3 regions of the Streptomyces sp. C36 genome follow, and region 1 is predicted to be linked to each of the others. Evidence: riboswitches for the same ligand, from Rfam matches in the RefSeq annotation. Region 1 holds a riboswitch; each other region holds the start of a gene.
What was found. A riboswitch is a leader RNA that binds a small molecule or an ion and turns the genes downstream of it on or off. The one in region 1 is predicted to bind cyclic di-AMP.
Positions count from the first base shown of each region.

Region 1 (6,836 bases):
CGGCGATGTATTCCAGTGATTTCTCGTGCGAGAGGGCGTGCGCACGCAGCGTGGCGAAGGCCGAGCCGTAGGCCCGGAGGTCTTCCTTCTGCTCGAGGTAGAGGCTACTCGTCAAATGGTCGAGAACAACCACGTCCAGATCGGCGATGCGCGGAAATGAGAAGATAACGAAAGGCCCCGTGATGCCGATATGGTTGCCGCTGGTGAACGGCAGCACATGCAGGCGCACATGCGGCAACGACCCCTGGTCCAGCAGATGCCGCAGCTGCCCCGCCATCACCTCCGGCCCGCCGACCTCGTGCCGCAGCACCGCCTCGTCGAGCACCGCGCACAGCTCCAGCGGCCGTTCGCGGCCGAGGACCGCCTGCCGGGCCATCCGCACCCGGACGAGCTCCTCGACCAGGTCGGCCGGCGGGTCGCACAGCGCCGCCCGGGTCACCGCACGGGCATACGCCGGCGTCTGCAGCAGACCGGGCACCACCGTGGTCTCGAGCGTCCGCGAACGACAGGCCTCCGACTCCAGGCTGATGAAGTCGAGATACGCCGAAGGCAGCAGATCCCGGTAGGCGTACCACCAGCCGCGCCGCGGGCCCTCCGAGCCCTTCGTCCCGGCTCCGCACAGCGCCCCCAGCAGGGCCCGCAGTTCCGGGTCCGAGACGCTGTAGACATCGAGCAGCCGGGCCACGTCCGCGGGCTTCACGCCACTGCTGCCCGTCTCGATCCGGCTCACCTTCGACTGGTGCCAGCCCACCGCGCAGGCGGCCTCCCGGCTGGTCATCCCCCTCAGTTCGCGCTGGCGCCGCAGTTCCGCGCCGAGTTTGCGGCGGCGCACCGCGGGTCCGTACCGCATCAGCTCTCCCTCCCCGCCGCTGAAATCCCCACGTGCAGAGTCAATAGACCAGTGTGGCGCCCCCATCCGGTCGCTCGCGGAAGGGTTCACCGCTTCGAGCGACAGATATATCCACAATCCGGTGGAACGCGCCCATGACCACCCTTATCAGTGGCACTCTGTCACGAAGAGCCGCCGGAACCGCACCCGACTTCACTGCACTTCACGCGTCATCGCGTCGGAAGTCCGGTCCCGGTGGGAAAGGGACAGCGCCATGGCAGACCACCAGGAAGCAACCGTCACTCTGCCGAGCGCCCCCGCCTCGGTCTCCACCGCGCGCCGCTACGTCACGGACGTCCTGTCGGAGTGGGGCCTGCCCGACGACCCGGAGGCCGTCGACGCCGTCCGGCTGATCGTCTCCGAACTGGCCACCAATGCCGTGCAGCACACCCGCGGACAGTCGCCCACCTTCACCGTGGACCTCCGGCTCGACCGGGGCGAGCAACTGCGGATCGGGGTCACGGACAGCCATCCGTGCCACCCCCGGCGCATGCCCGCCGCCGTTCAACGGGACAACGGACGCGGGCTGGTCATCATCCGCTGCCTGACCGCCGAGCACGGCGGACGGCTGTGTGTGACCCCGACCGCCGACGGCGGCAAGACGGTGTGGATCCGTCTGCCGTGGACGCCGCCGGTCCGCTGACCGGCGGCGCGAAGGGGCCGGGCGGAGGCGTCCGCCCGGCCCGGCGCTCTCGTGGAGCGCGCTGGGGACCTGTGGGTCCAAGGGTGCTGCGGGTGCCGGTGGGGCACCGAGGGGCAGTCGGGTCCGCTGCCACGGAAGATGTGCCACGACGAGGGAAGAGGTGCGAGGACGTACGTCGGGTGCCGAGGCGTGCCGGGTTCCGGTGCGCTGCCGGTCCGGCGCCCATGAGGTCAGCCGTTGACGCGTCCGTACGAGACGCTCTGGGTCCAGATCCGCTCGAGGCGGACGACCGAGCCGGTCTTCGGGGCGTGCCAGATCTGGTTGTTCCCGGCGTAGATGCCCACGTGGTAGACGCCGCCCCGGCCGTGGAAGAACACCAGGTCGCCGCGCTCACGGGTGAAGCCGGGAATGTGCCGGGTGTGGTTGAACTGGTCCTGCGCCGTGCGGGGCAGCCGTTTTCCGGCCTGCTTGAAGGAGTACTGGGTCAGTCCCGAGCAGTCGAAGCGGTACGGACCTGTCGCGCCCCACTGGTAGGGGGAGCCGGCCTTCGAGGCCGCGATCCGCAGGGCGTTGGTGGAGAGCGTCGCCGCTTCCGCCTCGGTCGCGCCGACGGGTGCCAGCACTGTGGCACCGACGGCCGCCAGGGTGAGGGCGGATTTCACGGTCAGGGGTACGGTCCCGGCCTTGGAGAGCATCGAGGGACGTTTGTGAGCGCCCATGCCAAACCCTTCGTCAGCCGCCTGTGAAGGATGACCTGTCGGGTTCGGGCAGGCGAAGAATGCCCGGCCGCCGAAGCGGCTTCACCCCAAGGGATGACCGGCGTTGTCGCGTGCCGGTCGTCCCGTCGTGCCTGGGTCCTCCATCCCCGCCGGTGCAATCGTGTCGACCCGTCGTCCCGGGCGGCGGCGGGGTTCGGCGTCCGCCCGGTCCGCCCCGCCGTGGTGGCGGGGTCTTGTCGTCGGGGGGATCTTGGCGCAGTCGCGGCGGCCGGGCCGAGAGGATCCGGCGTTATGTGAGCCTCGTCACCTCTGAGTAATTCGGGTGGACGCGCGGCGGTTCGATGGTCACGGCTTCGCCCTGGTGAGGTCGCCACCTGCGGCGGAGCGATCTCCCCGGGTGCGCAATGAGCACACCGCCCGAGGTGATCGACACGCGCCGTCTACGATCGCCTCCGCTGTCTGAAGGAGATCGGGGGATGAATGTTTCCGTTCCTCAGTTCGCCGTCGGCGGCGGCGACTTCACCCGGCGTGCTCCCCTGATCCCCGCCCGAGATCCGCATCGCCCGTGCCAGGATGCTCGCGCACACCTCGCGTTCGTCCCGTCCGTACGGGACCGGGAGCGCGGCGCGCGGCCCGGCGGCCGCGATCGCGAGCGTCTGCGCGGCTCGTAGCGCGCCGTACGTGTCGTGCGTGCGAGCCGGGGTGATCCGTCCGAGGAGATCCAGTACTTCCCGGCGACGGCCTGCCGCCGCGCCCCCGGCGGGGCGGCGGGGCGATGGAGGCGACAGGTCCGGTTCAACCGGGCCCGCCATGACGGTCGGCGGGCCCGCCATGACAACGCAAAGACCGGGTCAGCGGAGTTAACGCGTTGGAAAAGCTTGCGTCCTAATCTGCACTCAGCGGCCACGGGGAGAAGAACCCCAGGTCAACACTGTGTTGAGGTGGGACGCATGCAACTATCCCCGCACGAGCAGGAACGGCTGCTCATCCATGTGGCCGCCGACGTCGCCGAGCGTCGCCGGGCCCGCGGGCTGCGCCTCAACCACCCCGAAGCGATCGCTCTGATCACCGTGCACATCCTCGAGGGCGCCCGCGACGGCCGCACCGTGGCCGAGCTGATGTCCTCCGGGCGCAAGGTGCTCACGCGCGACGAAGTCATGGACGGGATCCCCGAGATGATCCACGACGTCCAGGTCGAGGCCACCTTCCCGGACGGGACGAAGCTCGTCACCGTCCACGAACCCATCGCGTGACGGGGAGAGACGGATGATTCCCGGAGAGATCCTGTACGCCGCCGAGCCCGTACGGCTCAACGAAGGACTGCACCGCACCCGGCTGACCGTCCTCAACGCCGCCGACCGGCCCGTACAGGTCGGCTCGCACTACCACTTCGCCGAGGCGAACCCCGGCCTGGACTTCGACCGCGCGGCCGCGCGCGGCAAGCGCCTGGACGTCGCCGCCGGCACCGCCGTGCGCTTCGAGCCGGGCATCCCGGTGGAGGTGGCCCTCGTCCCCATCGGCGGCAAGCGCGTGGTCGAGGGCCTGCGCGGCGAATGCGGTGGACCCCTCGATGCCTGAGCTCACCCGCGCCGCCTACGCCGATCTCTACGGGCCGACCGCCGGCGACCGCGTCCGGCTCGCCGACACCGACCTCGTCGTCGAGATCGAGGAGGACCGCTGCGGCGGCCCCGGCCGGGCCGGGGACGAGGCGGTCTTCGGGGGCGGCAAGGTCATCCGCGAGTCGATGGGCCAGTCCCGCGTCACCCGCGCCGAGGGCGCCCCCGACACCGTCATCACCGGTGCCGTCGTCCTCGACCACTGGGGCGTGGTCAAGGCCGACGTCGGCCTGCGCGACGGCCGGATCACCGGCGTCGGCAAGGCCGGCAACCCCGACACCATGGACGGCGTCCACCCCGACCTCGTCATCGGCCCCGAGACCGAGATCATCGCCGGCAACGGCCGGATCCTCACCGCCGGCGCCATCGACGCCCATGTCCACTTCATCTGCCCACAGCTGGCCGACGAGGCCCTCGCCTCCGGCATCACCACCCTCCTGGGCGGTGGCACCGGCCCCGCCGAGGGCAGCAAGGCCACCACCGTCACCCCGGGCGCCTGGCACCTCGCCCGGATGTTCGAGGCCATGGAGGACTCGCCCCTCAACATCGGCCTCCTCGGCAAGGGCAACACCGTCTCGCACGACTCCCTGCGCGCCCAGCTGCGGGCCGGAGCCGTCGGCTTCAAGATCCACGAGGACTGGGGGGCCACCCCGGCCGCCATCGACGCCTGCCTGAACGTGTGCGAGGAGAGCGGCGCCCAGCTCGCCATCCACACCGACACCCTCAACGAGGCCGGCTTCGTCGGCGACACCCTCGCCGCGATCGCCGGCCGCTCCATCCACGCGTACCACACCGAGGGCGCGGGCGGCGGTCACGCGCCCGACATCATCACGGTGGTCTCCGAGGCCAACGTCCTGCCCAGCTCCACCAACCCCACCCGGCCGCACACCGTCAACACCGTCGACGAACACCTCGACATGCTGATGGTCTGCCACCACCTCAACCCGGCCGTCCCCGAGGACCTCGCCTTCGCCGAGTCCCGCATCCGGCCCTCCACCATCGCCGCCGAGGACGTCCTGCACGACCTCGGCGCGATCTCGATCATCTCCTCGGACTCCCAGGCCATGGGCCGCGTCGGCGAGGTCGTGCTGCGCACCTGGCAGACCGCGCACGTCATGAAGAGGCGGCGCGGCGCCCTGCCGGGCGACGGCCCCGCCGACAACGCCCGCGCCCGGCGCTACGTCGCCAAATACACCATCAACCCGGCCGTCGCCCAGGGCCTCGACCACGAGATCGGCTCCGTCGAGACCGGCAAGCTCGCCGACCTCGTGCTGTGGGAGCCGGCCTTCTTCGGCGTCCGGCCCCAGCTGGTCATCAAGGGAGGCCAGATCGCCTACGCGCAGATGGGCGACGCCAACGCCTCCATCCCCACCCCCCAGCCCGTCCTGCCCCGGCCCATGTTCGGCGCGCGCGGACGCGCCCCGGCCGGCAACTCCCTGAACTTCGTGACCCAGTGGGCCATGGACGACGGGCTCCCCGAGCGGCTGGGGCTGGGCAAGCGCTTCGTCCCCATCCTGAGCACACGCGGCGTCACCAAGGCCGACATGCGCAACAACGACGCCCGCCCCCACGTGGAGGTCGACCCGGACACCTTCACGGTCACGATCGACGGGGAGCCGGTGGAGCCGCGCCCGGCGGCGGAACTGCCCATGGCCCAGCGCTACTTCCTCTTCTGACGGGGCGGCCACCGATGAGCACCCTCTCCGCCGCGCTTCTCGTCCTGGCCGACGGCCGCTTCCCCGCCGGGGGCCACGCCCACTCCGGGGGCGCCGAGGCGGCCGTCGAGGCCGGCCGGATCACGGACGGCGCGTCGCTGGAGTCGTTCTGCCGGGGACGGCTGCACACCGCCGGGCTGACCGCGGCGGGACTCGCCGCCGCGGCCGCCGCCGGACTCGACCCGCTCGCCCTCGACGCGGCCGCCGACGCCCGCACCCCCTCACCCGCCCTGCGCGCCGCCGCGCGCCGGCTCGGCCGCCAGCTGACACGCGCCGCGCGGGCCGCCTGGCCCTCGCCCGACCTCGACGACCTCGCGGCGGCCCGGCCGCGCGGCGCCCACCAGCCCGTCGTCCTCGGACTGGTCGCACGGGCCGCGGGGCTCGGGCCGCTCGCGGCCGCGTACGCCGCCGCGTACGAGGCGGTGAGCGGGCCGGCGACGGCGGTGGTGCGGTTGCTGAGCCTCGATCCGTTCGAGGCGACGGCGGTGCTGGCGCGGCTCGCTCCCGAGCTCGACCACGTGGCCGTCCTGGCGGCCGAGGCGGCGGGGCGGGCGCTGACCGAGGGCCTGGACGCCCTGCCCGCGCCGGCGGCGCCGTTGCTCGACATCACCGCGGAGCAGCACGCCGCCTGGCCGGTGCGGCTGTTCGCCACGTAGTCGAGCCCCGGTCCCGCCCTTTCGCCGTTTCCTGGGGCTCCGCCCCAGACCCCGGTCCTCAATCGCCGGACGGGCTGAATTCAGCCCGTCCGGCGACCCCACCCCCAACCCCCGGAGGGACCATGCACCTCGACCACCCCGACACCTACCCCCACCGCCACACCTACAGCGACCCCACCCGCCCGGACGGCACCCGCCGCGCGCTGCGGATCGGGCTCGGCGGGCCCGTCGGGTCCGGGAAGACCGCGACGGTCGCGGCCCTGTGCCGGACACTGCGCGACGAGTTGTCCATCGCCGTGGTCACCAACGACATCTACACCCGCGAGGACGCCGAGTTCCTGCTGCGCGAGGCCGTGCTGCCGCCGGAGCGCATCACGGCCGTGGAGACCGGCGCCTGCCCGCACACCGCGATCCGCGACGACATCTCCGCCAACCTCGAGGCGGTCGAGGACCTCGAGGAGGCGACCGGGCCGCTGGACCTTGTCCTCGTCGAGTCCGGTGGCGACAACCTCACCGCCACGTTCTCCAAGGGCCTGGTCGACGCGCAGATCTTCGTCATCGACGTGGCCGGCGGCGACGACATCCCGCGCAAGGGCGG
Region 1 covers NZ_JBFQGI010000012.1:33,258-40,093, reverse strand. Annotated here, with positions in the region: gene AB4K12_RS29190 (helix-turn-helix transcriptional regulator) at 1-850, opposite strand, end outside; gene AB4K12_RS29185 (ATP-binding protein) at 1,104-1,532, shown strand; gene AB4K12_RS29180 (C40 family peptidase) at 1,763-2,251, opposite strand; cyclic di-AMP (ydaO/yuaA leader) riboswitch at 2,255-2,460, opposite strand; gene AB4K12_RS29175 (urease subunit gamma) at 3,202-3,504, shown strand; gene AB4K12_RS29170 (urease subunit beta) at 3,518-3,829, shown strand; gene AB4K12_RS29165 (urease subunit alpha) at 3,822-5,543, shown strand; gene AB4K12_RS29160 (urease accessory protein UreF) at 5,558-6,238, shown strand; gene ureG (urease accessory protein UreG) at 6,361-6,836, shown strand, end outside.

Region 2 (6,836 bases), on a different contig from region 1:
CGCCAGCGAGTGGCCGACGAGCACGTGCAGGCACTTGACCCGGTCCGGCATGCCGCCGGCGCTCGGGAAGCCCTCCAGGACCTCGATCGCGTCGCGGCGCGCGATGTAGTCCTCGTGCGCGGCCCGGTAGGCGGCCGCCAGTTCGGGGTCGGTCGCCAGCCGGTCCTGCATCTCCTTCATCAGGCCGGAGCCCTCGAGCGTGCCGATGGCGCCGGCGGCGCGCGGGCACGTCAGGTAGTACAGCGTCGGGAACGGCGTGCCGTCCTCCAGCCGCGGCGCGGTCTCGACGACGTCGGGGTTGCCGCACGGGCAGCGGTGCGCGATGGCGCGCAGGCCGCGCGGCGGGCGCCCCAGCTGCTCCTTGAACGCGGCGATGTCCGCGTCGGTCGGCTCGGTGGGCTCGGTCTTCGGAGGAGGCGTGTCCATGTGCTCGCTCGTGCTCGTTGATGCTCGGTCTGGTTCGGATGCGGTGCGCGGGGGGGGCGTCAGGGAAGCGCTCGGCGCTGCTGCCCGTCGGAGGAGTCGATGTCTTCCCAGAGGTTGCTGTACCAGGGGCGGTCGGCCGCGCCCCGGTCCCTGGGCGGCTTGGTGGGACCACCGCCGCCCACCACGCTGTAGCCGGTCTCCCCCGGGCGGAGGTAGTGCAGGTGCTCGCGCGCCTGCTGCTCGACGTACGCGGGGTCCTCCAGCCGGGCCTTCTCGTCGCGCAGCCGCTTCACCTGCTCGCGGGCGTTCTCGGTCTGGCGCCGCTGGTCGGCGATGTCCGAGCGCTGGGTGACCCACTGGCGCATCGGATAGGCGAGGGCGACGACGAGGGAGCAGACGACGAGCGCGAGCAGCGCGGCGCGTCCCGTGAGCCGGCTGCGCCGCTGCGGCCGCGCCCGGTAGACCCGCGCGACGGCGGGCCCCTGCACGATCGCCGTGCCGAGCGCCTTGAGCCTGGTCGCGGTGGAGAACCGGTCCGCGCCCACGTCGCCTCCCCAGTGAGTCCTCGGAGTCCTCTACGAACGTACGTCCCCGGACACGGTACGGGACCGCGGCCGGGGACGTACGGAGACTGGCGAGAGCTCAGCCCTTAAGGCTCAGCCCGTGGAGCTCAGCCCTTGAAGCGCGGGAACGCCGAGCGGCCCGCGTACACCGCGGCGTCGTCGAGGATCTCCTCGATGCGCAGCAGCTGGTTGTACTTGGCGACGCGCTCGGAGCGGGCCGGGGCACCGGTCTTGATCTGGCCGCAGTTGGTGGCGACGGCCAGGTCGGCGATGGTGACGTCCTCGGTCTCGCCGGAGCGGTGCGACATCATGCACTTGAAGCCGTTGCGCTGGGCCAGCTCGACGGCGTCCAGGGTCTCGGTCAGCGAACCGATCTGGTTGACCTTGACCAGCAGGGCGTTGGCGGAGTTCTCCTCGATGCCACGGGCGAGGCGCTCGGGGTTGGTGACGAACAGGTCGTCGCCGACGAGCTGGACCTTGTCGCCGAGCTTCTCGGTGATGGTGTTCCAGCCGGCCCAGTCGTCCTCGAACAGCGGGTCCTCGATGGAGACCAGCGGGTACGCCTCGACGAGCTCGGCGTAGTACTCCGTCATCTCGGCGGCGGAGCGGTCCTTGCCCTCGAACTTGTAGACGCCGTCCTTGTAGAACTCGGAGGCGGCCACGTCCAGGGCGAGCGCGACGTCCTGGCCGGGGGTGTAGCCGGCCTGCTTGATGGCCTCGAGGATGAGGTCGAGGGCCTCGCGGTTGGAGCCCAGGTTCGGGGCGAAGCCGCCCTCGTCGCCGAGGCCGGTCGACAGGCCCTTGGCCTTCAGGACCGACTTGAGGGTGTGGTAGACCTCGGTGCCCCAGCGCAGGGCCTCGGAGAAGGACTCCGCGCCGATCGGCGCGATCATGAACTCCTGGATGTCCACGTTGGAGTCGGCGTGCGAGCCGCCGTTCAGGATGTTCATCATCGGAACGGGCAGCAGGTGCGCGTTCGGGCCGCCGAGGTAGCGGAAGAGGGGGAGGTCGGACGCCTCGGAGGCGGCGTGCGCGACGGCCAGGGAGACGCCCAGGATGGCGTTGGCGCCGAGCGAGCCCTTGTTATCGGTGGCGTCCAGGTCGAACATGGCCTGGTCGATCAGGCGCTGCTCGGTGGCGTCGTAGCCGACGAGCTCCGGGCCGATCTGCTCGATGACGGCCAGGACGGCCTTCTCGACACCCTTGCCGAGGTAGCGCTTGGGGTCGCCGTCACGGAGCTCGATGGCCTCGAAGGCGCCGGTGGAGGCGCCGGACGGCACGGCGGCACGGCCCGTGGAGCCGTCGTCGAGGCCGACCTCGACCTCGACCGTGGGGTTGCCTCGCGAGTCGAGGATCTCGCGAGCTACGACGACGTCGATGGACGGCACGAGGGTCTCCTTCGTGTGTGCTGGAGTTCTGCAGCACGAGCCTAACGGGCGCCGGAGGCTGCGCCCGCCCTTGGATCGATCAGCGGACCGAAAATTGGCACAAAAGCCAAGATCAGCGGATGAATCGCCGGTGTGTTCGCTCAACGGGGACGGCCGGCACGGGGTTCCGGAGGCGGGAACGACGGAGCCCCGCTCCGATGCGGCTCGGGGGGTAGGCGCATCGGAGCGGGGCGGTCCGTCGGATGAGCGGAAGGCTCGTCCTGGCGGTGGGACCGTCCGGGCGTCCGGACGGGGTCCGGCGGCGGTCAGCTGAGGTGCAGCATCTGCCCGGGGTAGATGACGTCGGCGTCGTCGATGATCTTCTTGTTGAGGTCGTAGAGCTTCGCCCAGCCGCCCTTGACCTTCTTGGCCGTGGCGATCGAGCCCAGGGTGTCGCCCTGCTTGACCTCGTACTCGCCGTCACCCTTCTTGAAGGTCGGGGTCTTGGCGTGCTTGCCCGGGGTCTGCTTCTGCGCGGGCGTCTCGGTGCCCGAACCCGGCTTGGCGTGCTTGCCCGAGGGGCGCTCGCCGCGGTCGGCGTGGGTCTTGGTGGAGGTGTCGCGGTCGCCGGTGGACTTCGACGGCTTGGACGGCTTGGGCTTCGAGGAGCCGCCGTCGACGTCGGGTGCCGGGCCGCCACGGGTCAGACCACCGCCACAGTTGGGCCAGGCGCCCGGACCCTGCAGGGCGAGGAGGCGCTCGCCGACGAGGATCTGCTGGGCCTTGGTGGCCTGGTGCGGGTACGCGGCGTACTTGCCGCCACCTGCGGCGTCCCACGATTCCTTCGAGAACTGCAGGCCGCCGTAGTAGCCGTTTTGGGTGTTGATGGACCAGTTGCCCCCGGCCTCACACTGGGCGACCCTGTCCCAGGCCTGGACAGGGGCGGCGTTGGCGGAGGTCGCGACCATCAGAGGGGCGGCGACAGCCGCGCCGGTGACACCGGCGAGGGTGACGATGCGGACGGCCTTGGACGGACGACGGTGCTTGCCCTTGGACATAAGTCGGTTTCCTCACCGACGCCTACGAGGTGAGCTGTCGGGTTCGGGCTAGTGAGTTCGCCCGGCCCGGTCCGCTCGCGCGCACCGGGCTTCACCCCAAGCCGTCCCGTCCCGTCGGTCGTTGACCGTCGGTGCGTGCCGGCGCCCTACCTGGTTCCCCCGCTCCTGCCAACGGCGCTTGCGCGACGACTCCCCCGACCGCCGGCAGGATTCGGCGTGGCGGTCGAGGTGCCCGCGGTAGCGAGCGGAAACGACGTTAAACACAGGCGGCCGACAGGTTCAAACCCCACTTTTCGGCCACAGTTGCTGGTTACGGCCTACCGAGAACGATCATTCTCGCAGGTGGGAGCGGGTACAAGAGCAACGGACGGGGACACTCCGGGCGTCGGGCGACGAGACCCATGTCTCACTTTCGACTGGAACGGACATTCGGCCCGAACCGGCCCGCTACTTACGGATGTCGAGGCGCTGACCGGGCTGGATGAGGTCCGGATCGGATCCGACCGCCTTTTGGTTCTTCTGATAGATCGTCTTCCATCCGCCGTCGACCGCGTGCTCCGATGCGATGGCTGACAGATTGTCACCCGGACGCACGGTGTAGTCGGACGGGCCCGCCGGGTCCGTCCGCGCGTCGCCGCGCGAGGAGCGCTGGGCCTCGTCGCCCGAACGCGACGGCTCGGCACGGTGCTTGCCGGCGCCCGTCCCGGTGCCCGCGTCCGCGCCGGGGGTGGCGCTGTCGGACGGGGTGCCGGGCGTCGGGGAGCCGGAGGGCGCCGGGGAGGTCCCGGGCGTCTGCGACGGGGTCTCCGAGGGCGTGCCGGAGGGCGTGCCCGAGGGGGTCGCCGTGCCGCCGGAGGGCTCCGTGGACGGGTCCTTGCGGTGCTTGCCGCCCTCGCCGGTGCCGGGGCTGCCGGACGGGGTGGGCGTGCCGGGCGTCTGCGACGTGCCGGGCGTGGGCTCGGTGGTGCCGGAGGGCTTGTCGGACGGCTTGCCGGACTCGTGCGCCGGCGTGGAGGGCGTCGGGCGCTCCTTCGCGGACCCGCGCGTGGGCTCCGGCGCGGGGGCCCGGGTGGTGCCGTCGGCGCCGCTGCCGGGGTTCACCTCGGGCGCCGGGGCGTCCTTCTGCAGGCCGGAGCTCACGGCGCAGCTCGGCCACGCGTCGGGGCCCTTGGACTTGAGGATCTGCTCGGCCACGGCTATCTGCTGCGAGCGGCTGGCGAGGTCGGGGCGCGGGGCGTAGGTGGTGCCGCCGTTCTGCTCCCACATCTCCTGGGTGAGCTGGAGCCCACCGGAGTAGCCGTTGCCGGAGTTGGCGCTCCAGGTTCCGCCGCTCTCGCACTGGGCGACCTTGTCCCAGGTGTCGGTGTCGGCCGCGGAGGCGCCGGAGGCGGCGAGCAGCGGCATGGCGATGCTCGCTCCCGTCACCCCCGCCGCGACCACGATGGCGGGTACCTGGCGGGGGCGGCGATGTCTACCGGACCCTGAGCGCATGTGCTGGCCTCTCGTGTGGCGGCTGATGTGGTCGTCGAACATAGCGACGGCGCCGATGAGTCACAAGCCGGTGTAGCGCAGGTCACGTTCGGATCACGTGGTTTGATACCGCGTCACGGGGTAGGAGCCGGGGTTATGCGTGTTCGGTTCCCTCGGGAGTGAATTCCACGGGCAAAGTGCGCAATCCACGCATGATCAGGCCTCCGCGCCACCGCAGGTCGTCCGGATCGGCGGCCAGTCGCAGGTCGGGCAGCCGGCGCAGCAGGGTGGCCAGCGCCGTCTGCCCCTCGAGGCGGGCGAGCGGGGCGCCGAGACAGTAGTGGATGCCGTGCCCGTAGCCCAGGTGCTGGTTGTCGCGCCGGGAGAGGTCGAGGGTGTCGGGGTCGGCGAACCGCTCGGGGTCGCGGTCGGCCGCGGCGAGCACCACGAGCACGGGGTCGCCCTCGGCGATGCGCTGTCCGCCGATGGTCAGGTCCCGGGTGGCGAACCGCCAGGTGGCGAGCTCCACCGGGCCGTCGTAGCGCAGGAGTTCCTCCACTCCCGTGGCGAGCAGGCCCTCGTCGCCGGCGGCGAGCGCGCGCTGGAGGCGCTCGCGCTGCCCGGGGTTGCGCAGCAGGGCGTAGACCCCGTTGCCGATCAGATTGACGGTGGTCTCGAAACCGGCGAAGAGCAGGATGAAAGCCATGGCCGCGGCCTCGTCCTCGGTGAGGTGCTCGCCGTGGTCACTCGCCCTGATCAGTCCCGAGATGAGGTCCTCGCCGAGATCCTCCCGCTTCCGGTGGATCAGTTCCGTGAGATAGCCCCGCATCTTCTTCACCGAACGGGCCACTCCGCCGCGCGGCCCGCCGCCGTGGCGGATCATCATGCCCGCCCAGTCCCGGAAGTCGTCCTGGTCCTCGCGCGGGACGCCCAGCATGTCGCAGATGGCGTAGATGGGCAGGGGAAAGGCGAACTCGTGGATGAGGTCCGCCTCCCCCGTCCCGGCGAAGCCGTCGATCAGCTGGTCGGTCAGCTCCTGGACGCGGGAGCCGAACTCGGCGACCCGGCGCGGGGTGAACGCCTTCGAGACCAGCCGGCGCAGCCGGGTGTGGTCCGGCGGGTCGATGTTGAGCAGGTGCGTCATCAGGTTGGCGCTGCGCTCGCCGGGGATGCCGACCTTGCCCTTGCCGTGGGCGCTCTCGGAGTGGTGCACGGGGTTCTTCGACAGCCACTGGTCGGCCAGCGCCTGCCGGGCGTCGGCGTACCGCGTCACCAGCCAGGCCTCCACCCCGCTGGGCAGCGCGGTGCGGTGGACGGGGGCGTGCTCGCGCAGCCAGGCGTACGCGGGGTACGGATCGGCGGCGAATTCCCAGGTGAACAGGGGCGGGGCAGGGGGCGTACGGTTCTCGTGCACGCCCCGACGCTACCTAGGGAGTGTCCTAGGTGTGGCTGCTGCCGCCGCTGCCGAAGGAGCCGCTGCTGCCCGGGCTCCACTTCTTGCGCTCCTCGGACGGCTCCTCGGGGTGGCTGCCGGGGTTGTGGATCTCGTGCGGCAGCACGCGTTCCCCGTCGGCCTCCGTCTGCAGACGGTCCGACTCGCGGTGCTCGGTGACGTAGTCGATCTTGCCGTTGTCGTCGTTGTGCCCCGGGCCGTGGTCGGGCGAGGTGGGACCGGTGCCGTGTTCCGCGGGCGTCTGCCAGGCCCCCTGGCGGCGCTGCGGCTGGCTCGGCGGCGGGGGCTCCCGGTCGCGCCACCGCTGCCCGTAGACGAAGGCCGCGAGCAGCAGGCCGACGACGAACAGCCCCACGATGAACGGGGCGATGCCGCCGAACCAGTGGGGCAGGGCGAGGTCCGTGTGCTCAGTACGCATGGGATGCGGGTACCCGCCCGCGCCCCCGTCAAGACCGTCACTGGGCCGAACGGGTGTCCGTCACTCGCTCGCGCGGGCAGC
Region 2 covers NZ_JBFQGI010000011.1:90,713-97,548, reverse strand. Annotated here, with positions in the region: gene AB4K12_RS28690 (DUF501 domain-containing protein) at 1-426, opposite strand, end outside; gene AB4K12_RS28685 (septum formation initiator family protein) at 486-971, opposite strand; gene eno (phosphopyruvate hydratase) at 1,097-2,377, opposite strand; gene AB4K12_RS28675 (transglycosylase family protein) at 2,683-3,414, opposite strand; cyclic di-AMP (ydaO/yuaA leader) riboswitch at 3,419-3,601, opposite strand; gene AB4K12_RS28670 (transglycosylase family protein) at 3,862-4,839, opposite strand; gene AB4K12_RS28665 (cytochrome P450) at 5,039-6,298, opposite strand; gene AB4K12_RS28660 (DUF6479 family protein) at 6,324-6,755, opposite strand; gene AB4K12_RS28655 (nucleoside triphosphate pyrophosphohydrolase) at 6,816-6,836, opposite strand, start outside.
Region 2: another riboswitch for cyclic di-AMP. It lies ahead of AB4K12_RS28675 (transglycosylase family protein); the one in region 1 lies ahead of AB4K12_RS29180 (C40 family peptidase).

Region 3 (6,836 bases), on a different contig from region 1:
GCCCGCACGACCGTGTCGACGCCGCGCGGGGCCATGGACTGCACGACCAGGCGCAGCTCCTCGGGACCGCCGAGCAGCTCGGTCAATTCCGCGTACGCCCGGCGCAGTTCCGCCTCGCCGCCGAGGTCGAGGCGGACTCCGCCGAGGTCGGCGCGGTGCCGCAGGTGGGGCGCGGTGGGCTTGAGGGCGACGGGGAAGCCGAGCCGGTGGGCGGCGCGGACGGCGCTGTCGGGGTCGGGCGCGGGCAGGGCGGGCAGCACCGCGATCCCGTACCGGGCGAGCAGGCGCTGGGTGTCGGGGGCGGAGAGCGTCACGGCGCGCGGGCCGGTGGCGTTGTGGGCCCGCAGCAGCACGTCGATGTCGGCGGCGGCGCCGCCCTCGTCGATGTCCTCGTACTCCGGCACCCGCCCGGGGTCGGCTGCCTGGCGGCGCCAGCGGGCGTAGCGCACGGCCTCGGTCAGGGCCCGTACGGCCCGCTCGGCGGCGGGGAAGGCGGGGATGCGGACGGCGGGCGCGGGGTCCTGCTCGCCGGCGGTGTCCGGCGGGGCGGCGAGCGCCTCGGCGAGGCCGGGGATCTCCAGGTGGACGACGGCGACGGGCTTGGGGGTGTCCGGCGAGGACTGGGCGACCGCCTCGCGGACGGCGGCCGCGAGGTCGGCGGCCGAGGCGCCGCCGACCCAGGGGATGGCGGTGACGACGACGGCGTCGCAGGCCCGGTCGGCGAGGGCCTCGGCCAGGGCGGCGCGGAAGTCGGCCGGGGCGGCGGAGGTGGTGAGGTCGCGGGGCAGCAGCGGGCGCAGGCCGTCCGTGAGGCAGGCGTCGTAGGTCAGCAGGGACAGCGACTGGGAGTTGCCGAGGATGGCCACGCGGGGGCCGGCGGGCAGCGGCTGCGAGGCCAGCAGCAGCCCGGTGTCGGCGAGCTCGGTGACGGTGTCGACGCGGATGACGCCGGCCTGGCGCAGCAGGTCGGAGACGGTGGTGTCGGGGATGCGGGTGGTGCGTACGGCGTGGCCGGCGGGGGCGGCGGCGCCGTGCCGCGCGCCCTTGACGACGACCAGGGGCTTGCGGGCGGAGGTCCGCCGGGCCAGCCGGGCGAACTTGCGGGGGTTCCCGATCGACTCCAGGTACATGAGGGCGACGTCGGTGTCGGGGTCGTCGTGCCAGTACTGCAGGACGTCGTTGCCGGAGAGGTCGGCGCGGTTGCCGGCGGAGACGAAGGTCGACAGGCCCACCAGTCCGGCGGCGCGACGGTGGAGGCCGGAGAGCAGGGCGATGCCGATGGCCCCGGACTGGCTGAAGAGGCCGACGCGTCCCGCGGCGGGGAGCTCGGGCGACAGGGAGGCGTTGAGCCGGACGCCCTCGGCGGTGTTGATCACACCGAAGGAGTTGGGGCCGATGACGCGCATGCCGTAGGAGCGGGCCTGGCGGACCAGCTCGCGCTGGCGGTGGCGGCCGGCGGGGCCGTTCTCGGCGTATCCGGCGGACAGGACGACGAGCCCCTGGACACCGTGCTCGCCGCACTCGGCGACGACGGAGGGCACGTGCTCGGCGGGCACGGCGATGACGGCGAGGTCCACGGGCTCCTGGATGCCGAGCACGGAGCGGTGGGCGGGCACGCCCTCCGGCTCCAGCACCGAAAGGTCCTCGGGGAAGGACCGGTTGACCGCGTACGCGCGTCCCGTGAAGCCGCCGGCCAGGAGGTTGTCCAGGACGGTCCGGCCCATGCCGCCGGGGCGGCGTCCGGCGCCGACGACGGCGACGGAGCCGGGGGCGAGCAGGCGCTCGACGGAGCGGGCCTCGGCGAGCCGCTCGCGGGCGCGCTGGACGGCGAGCGACTTGTCGGTGGGCTCGAGGTCGAGCTCGAGGCGGACGACGCCGTCCTCGAAGCTGCGCTTCTGGGTGTAGCCCGCGTCCGTGAAGACCTTGATCATCTTGCTGTTGGCGGGCAGCACCTCGGCGGCGAACCGCCTGATGGAGCGCTCGCGGGCGACGGCCGCGACGTGTTCGAGGAGGGCGGAGGCCACGCCCCGGCCCTGGTGGGCGTCCTGGACGAGGAAGGCGACCTCGGCCTCGTCCGCCGGGGCGGAGGAGGGCATGCCGCGGGCGTCGATGCGGTCGTAGCGGACGGTGGCGATGAACTCGCCGCCGACGGTCGCCGCCAGGCCCACCCGGTCGACGTAGTCGTGGTGGGTGAAGCGGTGCACGTCCCGGTCGGAGAGACGGGGGTAGGGCGCGAAGAAGCGGTAGTACTTGGACTCGTCCGAGACCTGTTCGTAGAAGCTGACCAGGCGCTGGGCGTCGTCGGGTGTGATGGGGCGGATCCGTGCGGTGCCGCCGTCACGGAGGACGACATCCGCTTCCCAGTGGGCCGGGTAGGCGTGCTCGGACGGCGAGTGCATGGGGCCAGGGTAAGGCCGGGCGCGGGCGGTCAGGAGGCGGCGTCCGGCCCCAGCTCACGGGGCCGCCCGGCCCTGCCCCGGGCGCGCGCCGGGGCACCGCGCGCCCCATGCAACAATGGTCTAGACAACCTCTCCCGACTTGAAGGGCAACACCATGGTTGAGCGCCGCGTAAACGTCGGTTGGGCCGATGGCCTGCACGCCCGCCCCGCGTCGATCTTCGTCCGTGCGGCGAACGCCGCCGGCGTCCCCGTGACGATCGCGAAGGCGGGCGGCAACCCCGTCAACGCCGCCTCCATGCTCGCCGTGCTGGGCCTGGGCGCCCAGGGTGGCGAGGAGATCGTGCTCGCCACGGAGGCCGAGGGCGCCGAGGCCGCGCTCGACCGTCTGGCCAGGCTGGTCGGCGAGGGGCTCGAGGAGCTCCCGGAGACCGTCTGATCCACCCGGATCCCGTCCCGCCGCCGCACGGTGGGTGCACGACGGGGCCGCGACCGCCCCGAGGGCGCCGCGGCCCCGTCGTCGTATGCGCGGCCGGGGACCGCCACGAATTCCCGGCCGCTATTTCTCCATGAATAGCGGCGGGTTGTTAAGAACGGGCGATCGCGGTGTTTACGGATTGTTTCGGCGGGCGCACCTGCTGGGCGACCTGCGCACGGCGCGAGCGGAATTCACCGGCGCCACGGTCCGCGCGGGCCGCGGCGAGCGCCCGGGCCCGCTCGGCGTCACCGCGGGCCACGGCGTCCACGAGCGCACCGCACGCCTCCCATGCCTCCAGGGGCCGCGCGGGCGGCTCGGCCACGTAGACCCAGGCGATCTTGCGCCGCAGCTGGGTGAGCAGCGTGGCGAGGCTGGGGCTGCCGGAGGCCTGGGCCAGGGTCTCGTCGAACCAGTCGCCGAGCGGCCGCAGCTCGCCCGTGCGGCCCGCGCGGGCCCGCTCCTGGCCCAGGCGGACGAGGCCGCGCAGGACCTTCAGATGGGCCTCGGTGCGCCGCTGCGCGGCGCGTGCGGCCCCCAGCGGCTCCAGCAGGGCGCGGACGTCGAGGAGGTCCGCCGCCTCCTGCTCGGTGGGTTCGGCGACGCAGGCCCCGGCGTGCCGGCGGGTGGTGACGAAGCCCTCGGAGGCGAGGGTGCGCAGCGCCTCGCGCACGGGCACCCGGGAGACGCCGTAGCGGCGGGCGAGGAGTTCCTCGATGAGCCGGCTGCCGGGCGGGAAAACCCCGGAGACGATGTCGTCGCGAATCGCCGTGCACACGGCGTGCGCGGAAATACGGCGGCTCCCCTGCGCCGCTTCACCACCGCCGTTCACGTACGGCCCCGCATGGCTGTACCTCCGCCTTACGACTTAATCTCCCGCGATGCGCGGCCGATTGACACCCGTTCAGCGACTCTATGGCAATCCCCGGCGATTTCCGATGGCGCCGGGGATTCATGGATATTTTTTGGCCAACGCCGGTGGGCGGGACGACGACAAGGCCCCGGCCGGGGGCCGGGGCCTTGCGTGAAGTGCGGTGCCGCGAAGGCGGCGGGACCTACAGGCTGACGCCGTGCGCGCTCATGTAGGCGATCGGGTCGATGTCGGAGCCGTAGCCGGCGCCGGTGCGGGCCTCGAAGTGCAGGTGCGGGCCGGTGACGTTGCCCGTGGCGCCCGAGAGGCCGATCTGCTGGCCCGGGGTGACCGTCTGGCCGACGGAGACGTCGAGCGACGACAGGTGGGCGTACTGGGTGTAGGTGCCGTCGTTGTGCTTGATGACGACGTTGTTGCCGTACGCGCCGCCCCAGCCGGCCTCGACGATGGTGCCGGCGGCGACCGCGTGGACCGAGGTGCCGGTCTCGGCGTGGAGGTCGATGCCGGTGTGGCTGCCGGAGGACCACAGGCCGCTGGAGGCCTTGTAGGAGGTGGAGACGTAGGAGCCGTCGAGGGGGCTCACATAGGTGCCCAGGCGCTTGCGCTCCTCGTCGCGCGCGGCACGCTCCTTGGCCTCGCGCTCCTCCTTGATCTTGCGCTCGGCCTCCGCGTGGCGCTCCTTGGCGTCGGAGGCCTTCTTCTGGGCGGTCTCCTCGGCCTGCAGGCGGGCGGCGGCCTCGTCGGCGGCGCTGCGCTGGGTCTCGGCCTGGGCGCCCACGTTGTCGGCCATGACGTCACTGATGACGACGGCCTGGGTCAGCCCGGTGTCCTCGGGACCACGCGAGTCGTCGGAGGCGGCGAAGGCCGGGGCGGCGACGCCGGCGACCACACCGGCGGCAGTGAGGGTGGCTATGCCCGCGACGTTGGCGCTGACGCGCGCGGCTCGGCTCGGACGACGGTGCTTCCCCATGGCTGGGCGAATCCTTTCCTTCCCTCTCGCCTACCGGGTTAGCTGACGGGTTCGGAGCAGGAAGGTCTCCTACGGCTCCCTCGTGAAAGGGGGCCGATTCACCCCAGGGACATGTGGGTCCCCGGCTCCCCTCGCTGGTGCTTCGGGGACTCGGCGATGGCTGCCCGGGACCGCGGATGCGGCTCCGATCTGACGGACTGCCGCCCTGACGCTAATCGGCGTCAGATTCGAACGGCAAACAGATCCGGGCTTTTATGACGTACGCCACACGACCAACATGCAACCACTGCGCGAAATCGGGCATAAAGGAGGCGCGTGGGTCTCACTCGACCCACGCGCCTCACTTGTCCGGCAATGTCCGGCTCAGCGGCCGGACGGAACAGGGGGGTTGAGCCCCTGTCAGCGTCCGCCGAAGGCCGCTGGGCCTGGCCGGTCCTGGCCGGTCAGGCCGGGATGACCGTCACCTCTCCGAGGCCCAGCGCCTTGACGGGCTCGGTGATCTCGGAGGCGTCCCCGACGAGGACGGTGACGAGCCGGTCGGCCGGGAAGGCGTTCACGACGGCCGCCGTGGCCTCCACCGTGCCGGTGTCGGCGAGGCGTTCGTACAGCCGCGCCTGGAAGTCGTCCGGCAGATACTGCTCGACCTGGTCGGCGAGGGTGCCCGCGACGGCGGCGGCCGTCTCGTACTTCAGCGGGGCGACGCCCACCAGGTTCTGCACGGCCACGTCCCGCTCGGCCTCGGTCAGGCCCTCGGCGGCGAGGGTGCGCAGCACCGCCCAGAGGTCCTCGAGCGCCGGACCGGTGTTGGGGGTGTCCACGGAGCCGCTGATGGCCAGCAGCGACAGGCCCGTGCTGTCGGGGGCGGAGCGCAGGACCTGGCCGAAGGAGCGCACGCCGTAGGTGTAGCCCTTCTCCTCGCGCAGGACGCGGTCCAGGCGGGAGGTCAGCGTGCCGCCCAGGCAGTAGGTGCCGAGCACCTGGGCGGGCCAGACGCGGTCGTGCCGGTCGGGACCGACGCGGCCCAGCAGCAGCTGGGTCTGGACGGCGCCGGGGCGGTCCACGATCACCACGCGGCCGGTGTCGTCGGCGGTGACCGACGGCACGGGGCGGGGCTGGGCGGCGGACCCGGTCCAGGCGCCGAGGGACTCGGTGAGCGCCTGGTCCAGGTCGACGCCGGTGAAGTCGCCGACGACGACGGCCGTGGCGGTGGCCGGGCGGATGTGGGCCTCGTAGAAGGCGCGCACGGAGGCGGCGTCGATGCGCTCGACGGTCTCCTGGCTGCCCTGGCGCGGCCGCGACATCCGGGAGTCCGCCGGGAAGAGCTGGGCGGACAGCGCCATGGCGGCCCGGCGGGCGGGGTTGGCCAGCTCGTGCGGGATCTCGTCGAGGCGGTTGTTGACCAGGCGCTCGACCTCGTTGTCCGGGAAGGCCGGGGCGCGCAGGGCGTCGGCCAGCAGGCCCAGGGCCTTCGGCAGGCGGGAGGCCGGGACCTCCAGGGACAGCCGCACGCCCGGGTGGTCGGCGTGCGCGTCGAGGGTGGCGCCGCAGCGCTCCAGCTCGGCGGTGAAGTCCTCGGCGCTGAGCTTGTCGGTGCCCTCGGAGAAGGCCCGGGCCATGATCGTGGCCACGCCGTCGAGGCCCTCGGGCTCGGCGTCCAGGGGCGCGTCCAGGCAGATCTCGACGGCGATCACCTGCTGGCCGGGGCGGTGGCAGCGCAGCACGGTCAGGCCGTTGGACAGCTGCCCGCGCTCGGGGGCCGGGAAGGCCCAGGGAGTGGCCTGTCCCGGCTCGGGCTGGGGGTGGAAGACCATCGAAGGCGCGGTCCCCGGGATGCTCGCGGCTGCGGCGTCGCTCACTGAGCCGTCTCCTCTTCCTCGTTCTTGTCGGCGCCGGCGTCGGCCTGGGGCGCGGTCGGCTCGTAGACCAGCACCGCGCGGTTTTCGGGGTGCAGCCGGGCCTTGGCGACCGCCTGCACCTCCTCGGGGGTGATGTCCAGGACGCGCTGCACGGCGGTGAGGGCCAGCTGCGGGTCGCCGAACAGCACGGCGAAGCGGCACAGTTCGTCGGCGCGGCCGCTGACGGTGGCGAGCCGGTCCAGCCACTCGCGCTCCAGCTGGGCCTGGG
Region 3 covers NZ_JBFQGI010000003.1:34,914-41,749, reverse strand. Annotated here, with positions in the region: gene AB4K12_RS10100 (GNAT family N-acetyltransferase) at 1-2,399, opposite strand, end outside; gene AB4K12_RS10095 (HPr family phosphocarrier protein) at 2,554-2,835, shown strand; gene AB4K12_RS10090 (GntR family transcriptional regulator) at 2,984-3,703, opposite strand; gene AB4K12_RS10085 (M23 family metallopeptidase) at 3,927-4,712, opposite strand; cyclic di-AMP (ydaO/yuaA leader) riboswitch at 4,725-4,878, opposite strand; gene AB4K12_RS10080 (M16 family metallopeptidase) at 5,156-6,523, opposite strand; gene AB4K12_RS10075 (M16 family metallopeptidase) at 6,565-6,836, opposite strand, start outside.
Region 3: another riboswitch for cyclic di-AMP. It lies ahead of AB4K12_RS10085 (M23 family metallopeptidase); the one in region 1 lies ahead of AB4K12_RS29180 (C40 family peptidase).